4 regions of the Streptomyces sp. NPDC058221 genome follow, and region 2 is predicted to be linked to each of the others. Evidence: riboswitches for the same ligand, from Rfam matches in the RefSeq annotation. Region 2 holds a riboswitch; each other region holds the start of a gene.

Region 1 (3,866 bases), on a different contig from region 2:
CCCGCGATCATCGTCGCCGCAGGCGTGACCGGCTCGGCCATCGCCATCCCTCTGCTCGGTGCGGCCGGCGCGCACGCCGCCGACGCCTCGACGTGGGACCGGGTTGCCGAGTGCGAGAGCGGTGGCATGTGGAGTGCCGACCTCGGCAACGGCTACTACGGAGGCCTGCAGTTCTCTCAGGAGGTCTGGAAGTCCTACGGCGGCGACTCCTACGCCCCGCGCGCGGACCTCGCCAGCCGCTCGCAGCAGATCGCCGTGGCGGAGAAGGTCCTGGACGACCAGGGCCCGAAGGCGTGGCCGAGCTGTGCCGTCGTGTCCGGCCTCGCCGAGGACGGGTCCCTGCCGGGCGTCGACCCGGGCAGCACGCCGTCCGCCGACCCGTCGGAGTCCGCGGACCCGTCGCCGTCCGCCGACCCGTCACAGAGCGCGGAGCCGTCCGACGACGCCTCCGAGGACGCGACGGACGCTCCGTCGGACGACGCCACCGATGCGACCGACGACACGGCTGACAAGGACCGTACGCCCGACGCGTCGGCCACCCCGTCCGCCACGCCCTCACCGTCCGGCTCCTCCGGCGCGGACGGCCCCTCGGACGGGCCCTCGGCCACCCCCTCCGACGATGCCTCGGACGGGGCCGGGCAGGACACGGAGACGGGCGGCAAGCACCGTGGCGCGCCGGCTCCCGAGGGGAACGGCGGCAAGCGGGACTCGGGGCGGCACGCCTCACGCGGTGACGGTGAGGCACGCGACACCGGCACACCGGCCGCTGACGGTACGTACACCGTCCGGGCGGGCGACAACCTCTGGGCGATTGCTGACGCACAGAATCTGCCCGGCGGCTGGACAGGGCTGTACGAGGCCAACAAGGCGGAGGTCGGTTCCGACCCGAACCTCATCCTGCCTGGCCAGAGCCTCGACCTCGGCGTGAAGACCGGATGAGAACGGCTCTGCACGCAGTCTGATCAACAGCTGAAAGCACCCTGAATCTGGGGTATTTAAGAGGCCTATGTCCCACTTTTGACTAAGTGAGACATGGGTCTCTTCGCGTGAACTGATGCATCTTGTCCGAGAGCTCCCGCCGCATCCGTTCCCACCTGCGCAAACAGGTGTTCTTCAGATGCGAATACGGGCTGTTTATCCGGTATGTCCTTCTTTGAATGTGGGGGTTGCGTGTGTTTACGGTCGGAACCGCTCGCACCGCGGGCCCCGTCGATCGTCACGCCGAATCCTGCCGTCGGTCGAAGGGAACAGACGCGTAAAGCGCCGTAGGCAGGAGCGGGGGACCCAGGTAAGTGCCGGGCCCGGTCGTCGCGAGACGTATCGGGAGCGGCTTGGGGTGAAGTCGTGCGCTAGGACGCACGACCGGGCAACTCACTTGGCCCGAACCCGACAGCTCACCTCGTAGGCGTCGGTGAGGAGAAGTCTCGATGCTGCTGAACAGCAAGGGCAACAAGCACCGTCGCCCGTCCAAGGCCGTCCGTATCGCCACGCTCGCCGGTGTCACCGGTGCCGCCATCGCCGTGCCCCTCATGGGTGCGACCGGCGCGTCCGCCGCCTCCGTCTCCACGTGGGACGCGGTCGCCCAGTGCGAGTCCGGCGGCAACTGGTCCATCAACACCGGCAACGGCTACTACGGCGGTCTGCAGTTCTCGCAGTCCAGCTGGGCCGCCGCCGGCGGTACGCAGTACGCGGCCCGCGCCGACCTCGCCAGCAAGTCCCAGCAGATCGCGGTCGCCGAGAAGCTCCTCGACATGCAGGGACCGGGCGCCTGGTCCTGCGCCGGTGCCGGCAACCTGAGCAACGACGGTGTCGACCCGGGCGTCGACACCGGCTCCGGCAAGACCGAGACCGCCCCCAAGCAGGAGTCGGCGCCGGCCCAGCAGGCCGAGCCGAAGAAGGCCGAGCGCAGCGAGGCCCCCTCCACCAACCGTTCGGACCGCTCGGCCGCCCCCAAGGCCGAGTCGAAGAAGACCGTCACCACGCCGACCGGCGACAAGGTCAAGAAGGGCGACGGCGAGTACAAGGTCGTCACCGGCGACTCGCTGAGCAAGATCGCTGCCGACCACGACGTCAAGGGCGGCTGGGAGCAGCTGTTCAAGTTGAACAAGGACATCGTCGAGGACGCCGACATGATCTTCCCGGGTCAGCAGCTCCACCTGGCGAAGTAGTCCAGCACCTCCTGAAGCAGTTCGGCATCCTCCTCGCCGACCGCCCCGGTCCGGCCGCATCTTCCCCCCGTGCGTGCCGGGCCGGGGCCTGCCGTTTCTGTGTTGATTGTTCAACTGTTGTAGTTACTCACCAGTAAATTTCTGGTCGTATGCCCGGCTATGCCTGCCCTTGGGTCCTTTTTCGTCCCAGGGGACGGGCGTGCGGCCGACTGAGACGGCCGGGCCGGTTAGGCTCTTGGCGCAAGGCCAAAGTGACCCTGCACAACCAGCGTCATATCCCAGAAGGAGATCGCCTCGTGCCGTCCATCGACGTCGTCGTAGCCCGGGAAATCCTCGACTCCCGGGGCAACCCCACGGTCGAGGTCGAGGTTGGCCTCGACGACGGCAGCACGGGCCGTGCTGCCGTCCCGTCCGGAGCCTCCACCGGTGCGTTCGAGGCCATTGAGCTTCGCGACGGTGACCCCAACCGCTACCACGGCAAGGGTGTCGAGAAGGCAGTCCTCGCCGTGATCGAGCAGATCGGCCCGGAGCTCGTCGGCTACGACGCGACCGAGCAGCGGCTGATCGACCAGGCGATGTTCGACCTGGATGCCACCGAGAACAAGGGCTCGCTCGGCGCCAACGCCATTCTCGGCGTCTCGCTCGCCGTCGCCCACGCCGCGTCCGAGGCTTCGGACCTGCCGCTGTTCCGCTACCTCGGTGGCCCGAACGCGCACCTGCTGCCCGTCCCGATGATGAACATCCTCAACGGTGGGTCGCACGCCGACTCCAACGTGGACATCCAGGAGTTCATGATCGCCCCGATCGGCGCGGAGTCCTTCTCCGAGGCCCTTCGCTGGGGCGCCGAGGTCTACCACACGCTGAAGAAGGTCCTGAAGACCAAGGGCCTGTCCACCGGCCTCGGCGACGAGGGCGGCTTCGCGCCGAACCTGGAGTCCAACCGCGCCGCCCTCGACCTCATCGTCGAGGCCATCAAGGAGGCCGGCTACGCCCCGGGCAAGGACATCGCGCTCGCGCTCGACGTCGCCGCGTCCGAGTTCTACAAGGACGGCACGTACGAGTTCGAGGGCAAGTCCCGCTCGGCCGCCGAGATGACCGAGTACTACGAGGAGCTCGTCTCCGCGTACCCGCTGGTCTCCATCGAGGACCCGCTGTACGAGGACGACTGGGCCGGCTGGAAGGTCATCACCGACAAGATCGGCGCCAAGGTGCAGATCGTCGGCGACGACCTCTTCGTCACCAACCCGGAGCGCCTGGCCCGCGGCATCGAGGAGGGCTCCGCCAACGCCCTGCTCGTCAAGGTCAACCAGATCGGTTCGCTGACCGAGACCCTGGACGCCGTCGAGCTGGCCCAGCGCAACGGCTTCAAGTGCATGATGTCGCACCGCTCCGGCGAGACCGAGGACGTCACCATCGCCGACCTCGCGGTCGCCGTGAACTGCGGCCAGATCAAGACCGGCGCCCCGGCGCGCTCGGACCGCGTCGCCAAGTACAACCAGCTGCTGCGCATCGAGGAGATCCTCGACGACGCCGCGGTGTACGCGGGCCGCTCGGCGTTCCCCCGCTTCAAGGGCTGACCACAGGTCGACCCGCACGGCCGGGGTCGGCAAGCCCGACGGGGTCCAGCGCCCCGGCCTCCGTCCGTCCCCGCACTCGGTCCCGTACCGTGTGCGGGGACGGACGTGCGTAATGGGGAGG
Region 2 (3,866 bases):
ACAGGTGCAGCCGGTCGCCGTCCCACGCACGCCGGTCCTGCACGGAGCGCAGCGACCAGAGGTCGAGCACCGGGCAGCCGTAGCGGTCCGCGATGGAACGCACATGGGCGGTGTAGGTGGCGATCTTGCCGCGCAGATGGCGCAGCACGGGAACGCCGCGGGTGTCGAAGCCGGTGGTGACCATGACGGTGCCGACCGATTCGGTCAGCTCCGCGACCGCGCGCTCGAAGCGCTCGGCCACGTCGTCGGGGTCGGTGCCCGGCCGGATGATGTCGTTGCCGCCCGCGCAGAAGCTCACCAGGTCGGGGGCGAGTTCCTTGGCGCGGGGCACCTGCTCCTCGACTATCTGGTCGAGGAGGCGTCCTCGTACGGCGAGATTGGCGTATCTGAAGTTCCCGTGCGCGGCACCTGTGATGCCCTCCGTACCGGGGTCCGGGAGCTGGTCGGCGAGGAGTACCGCGAACCGGTCCGCCCAGCCGACGAATGTTCCGTCCGGGCCGAGGTCGCCGACTCCCTCGGTGAAGCTGTCGCCAATCGCCGCGTACGACTCGATGGCGCCCTGTCGGTTGATGACGCCCTGTCGGATGTTTCTCGAATCGTCTGCCACAAGGGCATATCCTGCACCTTCGAATGTGACCTACGCGACCGTAATACGGGGTTGACGGGTGGTGAGATAGACCACCTGGTCAGGTTTTGGTAAAGGGGGAATAAGTGCGCCCGGCACCAGATGCCGGGCGCACTTCACAGCAGAGGGACGGTGCGCCGCCGCACACCGTCCCTCTATGCATTGCTCAGGTCCTGGTTACCGGACCGGTGTTGCTGGATCAGACGTTGATCCCGTGCGACGCCAGGTAGGCGATCGGGTCGATGTCCGAGCCGTACGCCGGGCCCGTGCGGACCTCGAAGTGCAGGTGCGGGCCGGTCGCGTTGCCGGTCGCGCCCGAGAGGCCGACCTGCTGGCCCGCGGTCACGGCCTGGCCCGCCGAGACGGAGAGCGAGGACATGTGGCCGTACTGGGAGTAGTGACCGTCGGCGTGCTTGATGACGACCTCGTTGCCGTACGCGCCGCCCCATCCGGCGGTGACGACGGTGCCGGAGGTGACCGCCTTCACGCTGGTGCCGGTGGAGACCGGGAAGTCGATGCCGGTGTGGCTGCCGCTGGACCAGCTGGCGCCGGAGGCGCGGTAGGCCGTGGTGTGGTTGCCGGGCACCGGGTGGACGTAGCCGGAGGCGGCGCTCTGGTCCGCCGAGGACTCGTCGGACGACTGGGTGTCGGAGGAGGAGTTGGAGGCCGTGGAGGCCTTCGACTCGGTCTTGGCAGGAGCCTTGGACGGGGCCTTCGACGGGGTGGTGGCACCCGCGGAGGTGTGCGAGCCGGTGGTCGGGGCGTCGCCGGTGGCCTTGCCGCCGAGCGTCAGCTTCATGCCCGGGAAGATCAGGCTCGGGTCGTCGCCGACGACCTTGCGGTTGTCCTGGTACAGCTTCTCCCAGCCACCCTTGAGCTTGTGCTGGGCGGCGATCTTCGACAGGTAGTCGCCGGAGACCACGGAGTACGTCTTGGTGCCGGACTGCTTGTCGGCGACCGGCTTGGCCGGGGAGGCGTGCGTGGCGGCGGCCGACTTCGCGGTGGCGGGAGCGGCCTGCTCCGCGGCGTTGGCACCGGTGGCGCCGAGCAGCGGAAGCGCGATGACGGCTCCGCCGGCACTCGCGACGACGACGCCACGGGCAATGGTGCTGGACTTCGGACGGCGGTGCTTACCCGGTGTGGGCATGAAGAATTTCCTCTCCGGCGCCTACGAGGTGAGCTGTCGGGTTCGGGCTGGAGATGCCCGGCCGCGCCTGGCGCGACTTCACCCCGAGCCGGCCGGATCACTCCGGTCGGCGGCTTACCTGGTTCCCCCGCTCCTGCCACACGGTGAGTGGGTGCGAATTCCGGACGGCGGCAGGATTAGGCGTTCCATCCGGATTGACATGGAACGTAAGCGAGCCGGGACGGCGGAAACAAGCCACAGGTTCCACACCGGATTCCGCACCGGAAATTCGACCTGGAATTCCGGTCACACTCCGTGGATTACGGATCTTGGCTTTCCGCGCGGCGTACGGATTACCCGGCCGGGCCGCCGCCACACACCGTCACGGATATGATCCCGCTCACGAGCGGGTGACCATCTCCCGCATAAGCAGGGCATGTTCGACTAAAAGCCTCAATACGGACATGTCATGTCCGTCGTTCACACCGGGGGGCCTTGCCGTCCCGCGTGACCACCGCCGTCGCAGCCCGTGCCGCCACGGCCCCGAACCGTGGTGGTCCGGCGGCCCGCACAGGGGTGGTCACCGAGATGATTGCCCGGGTCATCGATGTCGTATCGTCCGAGAGTGGACCCGCCGGCGACACGCGTCGGCGGCAGAGCCTCCAGGAGTGACCGTGACGCAGCAGCTGCCGCAGACCCCGTCGACGGAACCGGAGCTGGCGGGAGTCCGAAATTTCCGTGATGTGGGCGGGCTGCCCACCTCGGACGGCCGCCGCGTGCGGTACGGGCGGCTCTTCCGCAGCGGTCACCTCGCCGGCGCCACGGCCGAGGACGCCGCGTTCCTCGGCGGGCTCGGTCTGCACACCGTCTTCGACTTCCGCAACGCCGCCGACCTCAAGCTGGACGGGCTGGACGTGGAACTGCCCGGAGTGCGCAATGTGAACATCCCGCTCACCGACCCCGCCGACGGCAGCGAGTTCTGGCGGATGGTGCGCGACGGCAACATGGACGAGCTGCGCAGCCTTCTCGCCGACGGCAAGGGGACCCATCGCATGGTCGCCTCCTACCGCACGATCATCCTGGAGCGCACGGCCGAGCACAGCCGCGTGCTGCACGCCCTGGCCGAGGACAGCGTTCCCGCCCTGATGCACTGCGCGGCCGGCAAGGACCGGGCGGGACTCTCGATCGCGGTCTCACTGCTCGCGGTCGGCGTCGGGCGCGAGACCATCGAGGCCGACTACCTCAAGTCCAACGACGCCCACCGCCGCTACCGGGTGCGCCGCAGCGACACCTCGGCGGCCGGGATGTCGCCGGAGGTGATGGAGCTGCTCAGCCCGCTCTTCGGCGCCCACAGCGAATATCTCGCCGCGGCCTTCGCCACGATCGACGAGACGTGGGGCGGCACCGACCGCTACCTCTCGGAAGGGCTGAAGATCACGCCCGAGACGCGGGAGCGGCTGCGCGAGCGGCTCCTCGACGACGCGTGACGGGCCCGGGGACGCCGCCGGCTACTGGTTGTGCATCCCCACCGCGAACAGCAGGTAGAGAAAACCGGCGATGACGTGCCCGGCCACCAGATAGGCGAACAGCCTGATGACGAGCCCGCGCGGCATCCTGCTCTCCTGCGAGTCGGACTTCTTGCGCCTGGCCGGGGTGAGCGGGTCGTAGTTCTCGGAATCGGACATGACAGTCCTCTCTGGCGACCGGACGGGCCGGCGGCGGGGAAAACGTCTCAGCGACGGTGGATCCCGCTGCCGAGGCACAGCTCGGCGGCGGGGCTCTGCAGCAGGGTGTGGACGAAGAGCAGTTCGGCGCCCTCGCGGTCCGGTGCCTCGATCCGGTGCGGGGTGAGCGAGTCGAAGTGCGCGCTGTCGCCGGGAGCCAGGTCGTGCACGATCTCCCCGAGCGTCACCCGGAGCCGCCCGGCCAGGACGTACAGCCATTCCTCACCGGGATGGACGCGCACCAGATCGCCCTGGGCGCCGTACGGGACCCGGACACGCAGCGCCTGCATCGCCCGGCCGGAACCGCCGGCCTGCTGGTACATCCAGCCGTCCGCCTCGGCCCCCTCGAACTTCCGGCCACGGACGATCGCGTCACGTTCCGGCGGGATCT
Region 3 (3,866 bases), on a different contig from region 2:
TGCTGCCGACGCCGTCCGACCGGATCGGCGGGCTGCACGTGGCCGCGCGGTACGAGGCCGCGCAGGCGGACGAGTTCGTCGGGGGCGACCTGTTCTCCGTGACGGACACCCCGTACGGGGTGCGGCTGGTGGTCGGGGACGTACGGGGCAAGGGGCTGGACGCGGTGGAGGCGGTGGCGGTGGTCATCGGCGCGTTCCGGGAGGCGGCCGAGCAGGAGCGGTCGCTGGAGGGGGTGGCGCAGCGGCTGGAGCGTGCGCTGGCGCGGGAGTCGAGCCGGCGGGGCGGTCTCGACGCGTTCGAGGGGTTCGTCACCGCCGCGCTCGCCGAGATCCCGCCGGGCGCGACCCGGGTACGGATCCTCAACCGAGGCCACCCCGAACCGCTGCTGCTGCACACGGACGGGGGGCTGGACGTCCTGCGGCCCTCGCTGCCCGCGCTGCCGCTCGGGATGGACCTGGGGGTGTGGCCGGATCGCGCCGACGAGTGGGAGCTGCCCGCCGGGTCGACGCTCCTCCTCTATACGGACGGCCTCTCCGAGGCCCGTAACGGCGAAGGCGTCTTCTACGACCCCGCCGAGCGGCTGCGCGGACGGATCTTCCCGGGGCCCGAGGAGCTGCTGTCCGCGCTGACCGATGACGTGCGGCTGCACACCGACGGGGTGACGACGGACGACATGGCGCTGCTCGCGATCGTGCGGCCCACGGAGGGGCAGCCGGAGCGGCGCACGACCGTCAAGATCGTGGGCCTGGGGGGCGGCACGGGATGACGGGGAGAGGCCGGGGCGGAGCTTCGCGACGGAGGCGCCGCGGTGGTTACCACCGTCCGTGACCGTAAGACGTCACTCCGCATAACATTTGACGCAACGTCAGAAAGCGGATAACGGCCGAAGGGCGATCAACTCGCCCGATTCCACCCGGTTGTGTCCCGTAAAGTCCAGGCCAAGGACGTGAATGATCAGTCGGAACGGCTTGGAATCGGACCCGGGTGTCTATTAACGTTCGATAACGCAGCGCGGTTGTCCCAGCCGCCGTCAGAGGCGGCACCGTGCGCGAGCGCCGAATTCCGCAAGGGAACCGGGGAACCACCTACATGGGGTGAATCGGGCATCTCTGTCTCGTCGAGAGGCGGAGGAACCCGTAGGAGACCTTCCTGCTCCGAACCCGTCAGCTAACCCGGTAGGCGAGAAGGAAGGAAAGGAGTGCGCCCCAGTGGCGTCCAACAAGCCTGCCCCCGAAGCACCCTCCCGGTTCGTCCCCGAACACGGAAATGACTTCGGAACCGGGCCCGGTGCCGCTTATGGCACCGACTACGGAACCGACTACGCAGCCGGTTACGGAACCGATCGGGGCAGCGAGTTCGGCAACGGCTTCCGCACCGACGACGCCGAGTCGGACAAGGCGTGGGAGGAATGGAACCCCACCGAGGAGTCCGTCCGTCCCGTGCGCGGCAAGCACCGCGTCGCCAAGCAGCGCAATGGTCTCGCCCGAAGCTCCACCGTCCTCGGCGTCGGTGTCATCGCGGCCGTCGGCGCGGGTGGCATGGCCACCGCGCAGAGCAAGCCGCCGGTCTCCATCTCTCTACCCGATTCCATCTCGGACAAGCTCCCCGAGGCCAAGTCCCTCCCGGGTGTCGGCGCGTTGTTCTCCGGTGAGTCCGAGGCGGAGAAGGCCGAGGCCGAGACCGCTGCCGCCCCGCTGACGACGGCCGGTATCACCACCACCGAGGCCGAGAAGGGCACGACGGACGCCGGCGAGGCGCTCCGCGCCCGCATCCTCCAGCAGGCCGAGCAGCAGCAGGACTCCGCCGACGCCGAGGCCAAGGCAGCCGAGGAGAAGGCCGCCGCGGAGAAGGCGGCCGCCGAGGCGAAGAAGCAGCAGGACGCCGCCGAGGCCAAGGTCGCTGCCGCGAAGAAGAAGGCCGCGGAAGAGGCGAAGAAGAAGGCGGAGGCCGTGCGGCTGGCCAAGCTCGCCGCCAGCTACGCCATCCCCACCTCCTCGTACACGATCACCTCGACCTTCGGCGAGGCCGGTTCGATGTGGTCCTCCGGCTACCACACGGGCCTCGACTTCGCGGCGCCGACCGGTACCCCGATCAAGGCCATCCACAGTGCCACCGTCAAGTCGGCCGGCTGGTCCGGCGCGTACGGCTACCGCACGGTCCTGGAGCTCGACGACGGCACGGAGCTGTGGTTCTGCCACCAGTCCTCGATCGGCGTCAGCGTCGGCCAGAAGGTCACCACCGGAGACACCATCGGCCGCGTCGGCGCGACCGGCAACGTGACCGGCCCGCACCTCCACCTGGAGGTCCACACCCCCGACGGCACGGGGATCGATCCGATGACCTGGCTGCGCGCCCGGGGCCTGACGGTCTGAGGCCGCTGTACGGTTCCGAGCCGGGGATTCCCGGCTCGTTGCCGTGCCCCGAGCCGCTCGTGGGCCACTGAAACGCCGGCAGTCCTGACGCTCACCCCCCGACGCCGGGGCTGCCGGTCCGCATGTCTGCGCTCGCCCCGGCGGCATGCCGTCGCCGCTGTGGCTGTAGCTGTAGCTGTAGCAGCCATGGAATAGCCGGGGCGGTGCGACGGGTTGTTCCACCCATGACTTCTCTTCGCAAGCTCGGCTCCTCCGGCCTCCAGGTCTTCCCGCTCGCCCTCGGCGGCAATGTCTTCGGCTGGACCGCCGACGAGGCGCAGTCCTTCGCCGTTCTCGACGCGTACACGGCGGCCGGCGGCAACTTCGTCGACACCGCCGACACGTACTCCTCCTGGGTCCCCGGCAACGAGGGCGGCGAGTCCGAGACCGTCCTCGGGAAGTGGTTCGCCGCGAGCGGCAGGCGTTCCGACGTCGTCCTGGCCACCAAGGTCGGCGCCCACCCCTCGTACAAGGGGCTCGCCGCCGCCACCATCAAGGCCGGGGCCGAGGAATCGCTGCGCCGGCTCGGCACGGACTACATCGACCTCTACTACACGCACTTCGACGACGAGACCGTCCCGGTCGAGGAGATCATCACGGCCCTCGACCAGTTGGTGAAGGAGGGCAAGGTCCGGGAGATCGCCGCGTCCAACATCAGCGCGGAGCGGCTCCGTGCCTCGCTCGACTTCTCCGAGCGCGAGGGACTGGCCCGTTATGTGGCGCTCCAGCCGCACTACAACCTCGTCTCGCGCGACACCTACGAGGGCGCGCTCCAGGACACCGCCGCCGACGCCGGACTGGCCGCCGTGCCGTACTACGCACTCGCCGCCGGCTTCCTGACCGGCAAGTACCGCCCCGGTACGACCGTGGACAGCCCCCGTGCCGGCGGTGCCACCCAGCACCTGGAGAGCGAGCGCGGCCAGAAGGTGCTTGCCGCGCTCGACAAGGTGGCGCAGGAGCGGGGTGCCGAGATCGCCACCGTGGCGCTGGCCTGGCTGGCCTCCCGGCCGACCGTCACGGCCCCGATCGCCTCCGCCCGTACGGTCGAACAGCTTCCCGCACTGCTGGCCGTCGCCGAGCTGCAGCTGACCGACCAGGACCTGACCGAGCTCACCGAGGCATCGGCCTAGGGCTGCCGGCCGTACGGGGGTTGCCCGTACGGCTGTTGGCTGTGCGGGGATTGCTCGTGCGGCTGTTGTCCGTACGGCGGTTGCCCGTACGCGGGCGGGCTGTACGGCTGTTGGCCGTAGGCGGCTTGGCCGTACGGGTACGAGGAGTGCGGGCCCTGGTGGTGCGGGCCGGGGCCGGCGTAGGGCTGGTGCGGGCCGTGCCCCTGGTACGGCCCGTAGCCCTGGTACGGCCGGTGCGCGGGCCGTACCGGCCGGGGGCGCAGCCGGCCCGACGCCTGCGCCGCGTACGCCAGGGCGGGTCCGGCGACTTCGCGGCGCTGCCAC
Region 4 (3,866 bases), on a different contig from region 2:
GTGAGCGACGCTGCCGCGACTGGAGTTTCGATGGAGTACCACCCGCAGCCCGCCCCCGGAGCGGCGAGGCCCTGGGCCTTCCCCGCGCCTGAGCGCGGCTCCCTGCCCAACGGCCTCACGGTGCTGCGCTGCCACCGCCCCGGCCAGCAGGTCGTCGCCGTCGAGATCTTCCTCGAAGCCCCGCTGGAGGCCGAGCCCGAGGGTCTGGACGGAGTGGCCACGATCATGTCGCGCGCCCTGTCCGAGGGCACCGACAAGCACAGCGCGGAGGAGTTCGCCGCCGAGCTGGAGCGGTGCGGCGCCACCCTGGACGCCCATGCCGACCACCCCGGCGTCCGGGTCTCCCTGGAGGTGCCCGCGTCCCGGCTGGCCAAGGCGCTCGGCCTGGTCGCCGAGGCCCTGCGGGCACCGGCCTTCGCCGACAGCGAGATCGAGCGGCTGGTGAACAACCGGCTCGACGAGATCCCGCACGAGCAGGCGAACCCGGCCCGGCGCGCGGCCAAGCAGCTCTCCAAGGAGCTCTTCCCGGCCACCGTCCGTATGTCGCGCCCGCGCCAGGGCACCGAGGAGACCGTGGAGCGGATCGACTCCGCGGCCGTGCGCGCCTTCTACGACGCCCATGTGCGGCCGTCCACCGCGACCGCGGTGGTCGTCGGGGACCTCACCGGCATCGACCTGGACGCACTGCTCGCCGACACCATCGGCGACTGGTCGGGCAACACCTCCCAGCCCCGCCCCGTCCCGCCGATCACCGCCGACGACACCGGCCGCGTGGTCATCGTGGACCGCCCCGGCGCGGTGCAGACGCAGCTGCTGATCGGCCGGATCGGCGCCGACCGGCACGACAGCGTCTGGCCGGCCCAGGTGCTCGGCACCTACTGCCTGGGCGGCACGCTCACCTCCAGGCTCGACCGGGTACTGCGCGAGGAGAAGGGCTACACCTACGGCGTACGTGCCTTCGCCCAGGTGCTGCGCTCCTCGGCCGCGGACTCCGCCACGGGGGCGACCGGCGCCGCGATGCTGGCCATCAGCGGCTCGGTGGACACCGAGTCCACCGGTCCGGCGCTGGAGGACCTGTGGAAGGTGCTGCGGACCCTGGCCGCCGAGGGCCTGACGGACGCCGAGCGCGAGACGGCCGTGCAGAACCTCGTGGGCGTCGCCCCGCTGAAGTTCGAGACGGCGGCCTCCGTCGCGGCCACCCTCGCCGACCAGGTCGAGCAGCACCTCCCGGACGACTACCAGGCACAGCTGTACGCGCGCCTGGCGGACACGGGCACGGTGGAGGCCACGGCGGCCGTGGTCAACGCCTTCCCGGGGGACCGGCTGGTCACGGTCCTCGTCGGGGACGCCGCACAGATCGAGGAGCCCGTCAGGGCGCTCGGCATCGGCGAGGTCTCGGTCGTCACCGGCTGACCGGTCAATCACCCTGACAGCAGGGCAAAAGGGAAAGCCTCCGGCAGTCACTGAACCGCCGGAGGCTTTCCCTTTTGCCTGCTTTGGGGGAGAGGTCGCCTGTCTGTCCTGTGGGATGCGCTACAAAGCGGCCTGTCCGTTTGGTGCGGAGAAGCACCCCCGCCTAGCGTCGGCCCGGCTGTCCGTCACCCGTATGCCGCATCCGCGACGTACCGGACAGCCATCGCCGAGTCCCCGTCAGGCGCGAGCCGGGGGAGCCGGGGACCCACGCAGTCCCTGGGGTGAATCGGATGCCCGTGCCTCTGTGAGGCTGGTGGATCCGTAGGAGACCTTCCTGCTCCGAACCCGTCAGCTAACCCGGTAGGCGAGAAGGAAGGAAAGGACCAGCCACTTCATGGCGTTCACCCGTGCCACCGGGAAGCACCGTGCCCCGAGCCGTCTGACGCGCTGCGGCGCGAAGGCCGTCGGCATCGCGACCCTGGCCACCACCGGCGTCATCGGCTCCATGGCCTCTCCGGCCCTCGCCGCGGACACCGAGACCCCTGTCACCGGCGAGACCGGCCTCACCCAGGTCATCGCCATCGAGGGTGACCTCGCCGACCGGATCGCGGCGCAGGCGGACGTGCAGCAGCACCAGGCCGACGTCGCCGCCAAGGCGAAGGCGGAAGCCGAAGCGAAGGCGAAGAAGAAGGCCGAGGCCAAGGCCAGGGCGGCCGCGAAGGCCAAGGCCGCCGCCCGCGCCGAGAAGGCCCGCGAGAGCAAGGCGCGTGCCGCCCGCTCCGCCGAACGCGCCCGGCTCGGCACCTTCCAGCTCCCCGTCGCCGGTTCCTACGTGAGCACCGGCTACAAGTCCAGCGGCTCCATGTGGTCCTCCGGCAGCCACTCCGGCATCGACTTCCACGCCGCGTCCGGCAGCTCCGTCGTCGCCGTCGGCGCCGGTACGGTCGTCGAGGCCGGCTGGGGCGGCGCGTACGGCAACAACATCGTGCTCCGGATGACGGACGGCACGTACACCCAGTACGGCCACCTCTCCTCGATCGGAGTCTCCGTGGGGCAGAGCATCGGCCAGGGGCAGCAGATCGGTCTCTCCGGATCGACCGGCAACTCCACCGGGCCGCACCTCCACTTCGAGGCCAGGACCACGCCGTCCTACGGCTCCGACATGGACCCGGTCGCCTACCTGCGCGCCCACGGCGTCACCGTCTGACCGAAGCGGACCACCTCGCTGAAGGCCCCGGCACCAACGCCGGGGCCTTCGGCGTGCCCGGCCGCCGGAGCAGGGCGTGGCACCCGTTCCCGAACCTCTCGGTGACCAAAAGATATTCATGAATTTCCACCCGGCATCGGAAATGCGGCGGCATTGCAATAGAGTCACAGGATAGGCGTCGATCGGCCGCGTTTCGCGGGGATTAAGGCGGAGGTTCGGACATGCGCATTCCGGCGCATTCGGTATGCACGGCAATCCGTGACGACATCGTCTCGGGTGTCTTCGAACGCGGCAGCCGACTCACGGAGGAGGTGCTCGCACGCCGTTACGGGGTCTCCCGCGTCCCGGTGCGCGAAGCGCTGCGCACCCTTGAGTCCGAGGGTTTCGTGGTCACCCGCAGGCACGCCGGGGCCTGTGTCGCCGAGCCCGACGAGCAGGAGGCGGCCGATCTGCTGGAGGTCCGGATGCTGCTGGAGCCGCTCGGCGCGGCCCGCGCCGCCCGGCGCCGCACCGACGCCCACCTGAAGGTGCTGCGCGGTCTGGTCAGGCTGGGGCAGGAGCGGGCGCGCCGGGGTGAGGGCGAGGACCTGCGCTCACTGGGCGGCTGGTTCCACGAGACGCTCGCCCAGGCCTCCGGCAGCCCCGGCCTGATCGCCCTGCTCACCCAGCTCCGGCACAAGATCGCCTGGATGTACGTGGTCGACCAGCCGGCCCGTCCGGCCGACTCCTGGGCCGAGCTCGGGGCCATCGTGGACGCTGTGGCGCGCGGCGACGCGGAGCGGGCGAGAGTGCTGGCCGCCCAGCACGCCGAGCGGGCCACCGACGCACACCGGCTGCGCCGCCCGGACCGGCCGGGTTCCGGCACCGTTCCCCGCGCCGGCCGGGTGAGGACTTCGCAACATGTCGTAAACACCCCGAGCGGCCGGCTTTAACAATTACGCCGTATACAAATAACAGTATTCAGGGGGGCTTCTTTTTGCTGCCCTGAATTCGGTGCTGCACTGAATTCGGTGAAGTGGCCTGTCCGGATCCTGTCCGGATTGGCCGGCTCCTTGTGTAAACGAAAGAGCCGCGGCTCCCGGTCGAGGGGGCCGCGGCTCATCCGCAGGAATTCCGGCAGTCGTGACCGCTGGATCAGACGGTCTCCGGGAGCTCGTCGAGCCCCTCGGCGACCAGCTTGGACAGGCGGTCCAGAGCGGCTTCGGCGTTGTCGGCGTCGGACGCGAGGATGATCTCCTCGCCGCCC

Evidence for each region. Region 2 has a riboswitch for cyclic di-AMP ahead of ACFVW8_RS09430 (peptidoglycan DD-metalloendopeptidase family protein). Riboswitches for the same ligand answer to the same signal wherever they lie in the genome.
Region 1: another riboswitch for cyclic di-AMP. It lies ahead of ACFVW8_RS08065 (transglycosylase family protein); the one in region 2 lies ahead of ACFVW8_RS09430 (peptidoglycan DD-metalloendopeptidase family protein).
Region 3: another riboswitch for cyclic di-AMP. It lies ahead of ACFVW8_RS21640 (M23 family metallopeptidase); the one in region 2 lies ahead of ACFVW8_RS09430 (peptidoglycan DD-metalloendopeptidase family protein).
Region 4: another riboswitch for cyclic di-AMP. It lies ahead of ACFVW8_RS28615 (M23 family metallopeptidase); the one in region 2 lies ahead of ACFVW8_RS09430 (peptidoglycan DD-metalloendopeptidase family protein).

The regions. Positions count from the first base shown of each region.
Region 1 covers NZ_JBHVWF010000016.1:29,279-33,144, forward strand. Annotated here, with positions in the region: gene ACFVW8_RS08060 (transglycosylase family protein) at 1-939, shown strand, start outside; cyclic di-AMP (ydaO/yuaA leader) riboswitch at 1,252-1,423, shown strand; gene ACFVW8_RS08065 (transglycosylase family protein) at 1,428-2,168, shown strand; gene eno (phosphopyruvate hydratase) at 2,465-3,745, shown strand.
Region 2 covers NZ_JBHVWF010000020.1:4,021-7,886, reverse strand. Annotated here, with positions in the region: gene ACFVW8_RS09435 (SGNH/GDSL hydrolase family protein) at 1-607, opposite strand, end outside; gene ACFVW8_RS09430 (peptidoglycan DD-metalloendopeptidase family protein) at 825-1,772, opposite strand; cyclic di-AMP (ydaO/yuaA leader) riboswitch at 1,776-1,965, opposite strand; gene ACFVW8_RS09425 (tyrosine-protein phosphatase) at 2,426-3,238, shown strand; gene ACFVW8_RS09420 (DUF6126 family protein) at 3,260-3,436, opposite strand; gene ACFVW8_RS09415 (helix-turn-helix domain-containing protein) at 3,484-3,866, opposite strand, start outside.
Region 3 covers NZ_JBHVWF010000067.1:14,249-18,114, forward strand. Annotated here, with positions in the region: gene ACFVW8_RS21635 (PP2C family protein-serine/threonine phosphatase) at 1-767, shown strand, start outside; cyclic di-AMP (ydaO/yuaA leader) riboswitch at 1,045-1,198, shown strand; gene ACFVW8_RS21640 (M23 family metallopeptidase) at 1,210-2,373, shown strand; gene ACFVW8_RS21645 (aldo/keto reductase) at 2,598-3,542, shown strand; gene ACFVW8_RS21650 (PrsW family glutamic-type intramembrane protease) at 3,539-3,866, opposite strand, start outside.
Region 4 covers NZ_JBHVWF010000112.1:15,870-19,735, forward strand. Annotated here, with positions in the region: gene ACFVW8_RS28605 (M16 family metallopeptidase) at 1-4, shown strand, start outside; gene ACFVW8_RS28610 (M16 family metallopeptidase) at 31-1,413, shown strand; cyclic di-AMP (ydaO/yuaA leader) riboswitch at 1,628-1,795, shown strand; gene ACFVW8_RS28615 (M23 family metallopeptidase) at 1,808-2,620, shown strand; gene ACFVW8_RS28620 (GntR family transcriptional regulator) at 2,842-3,552, shown strand; gene ACFVW8_RS28625 (HPr family phosphocarrier protein) at 3,755-3,866, opposite strand, start outside.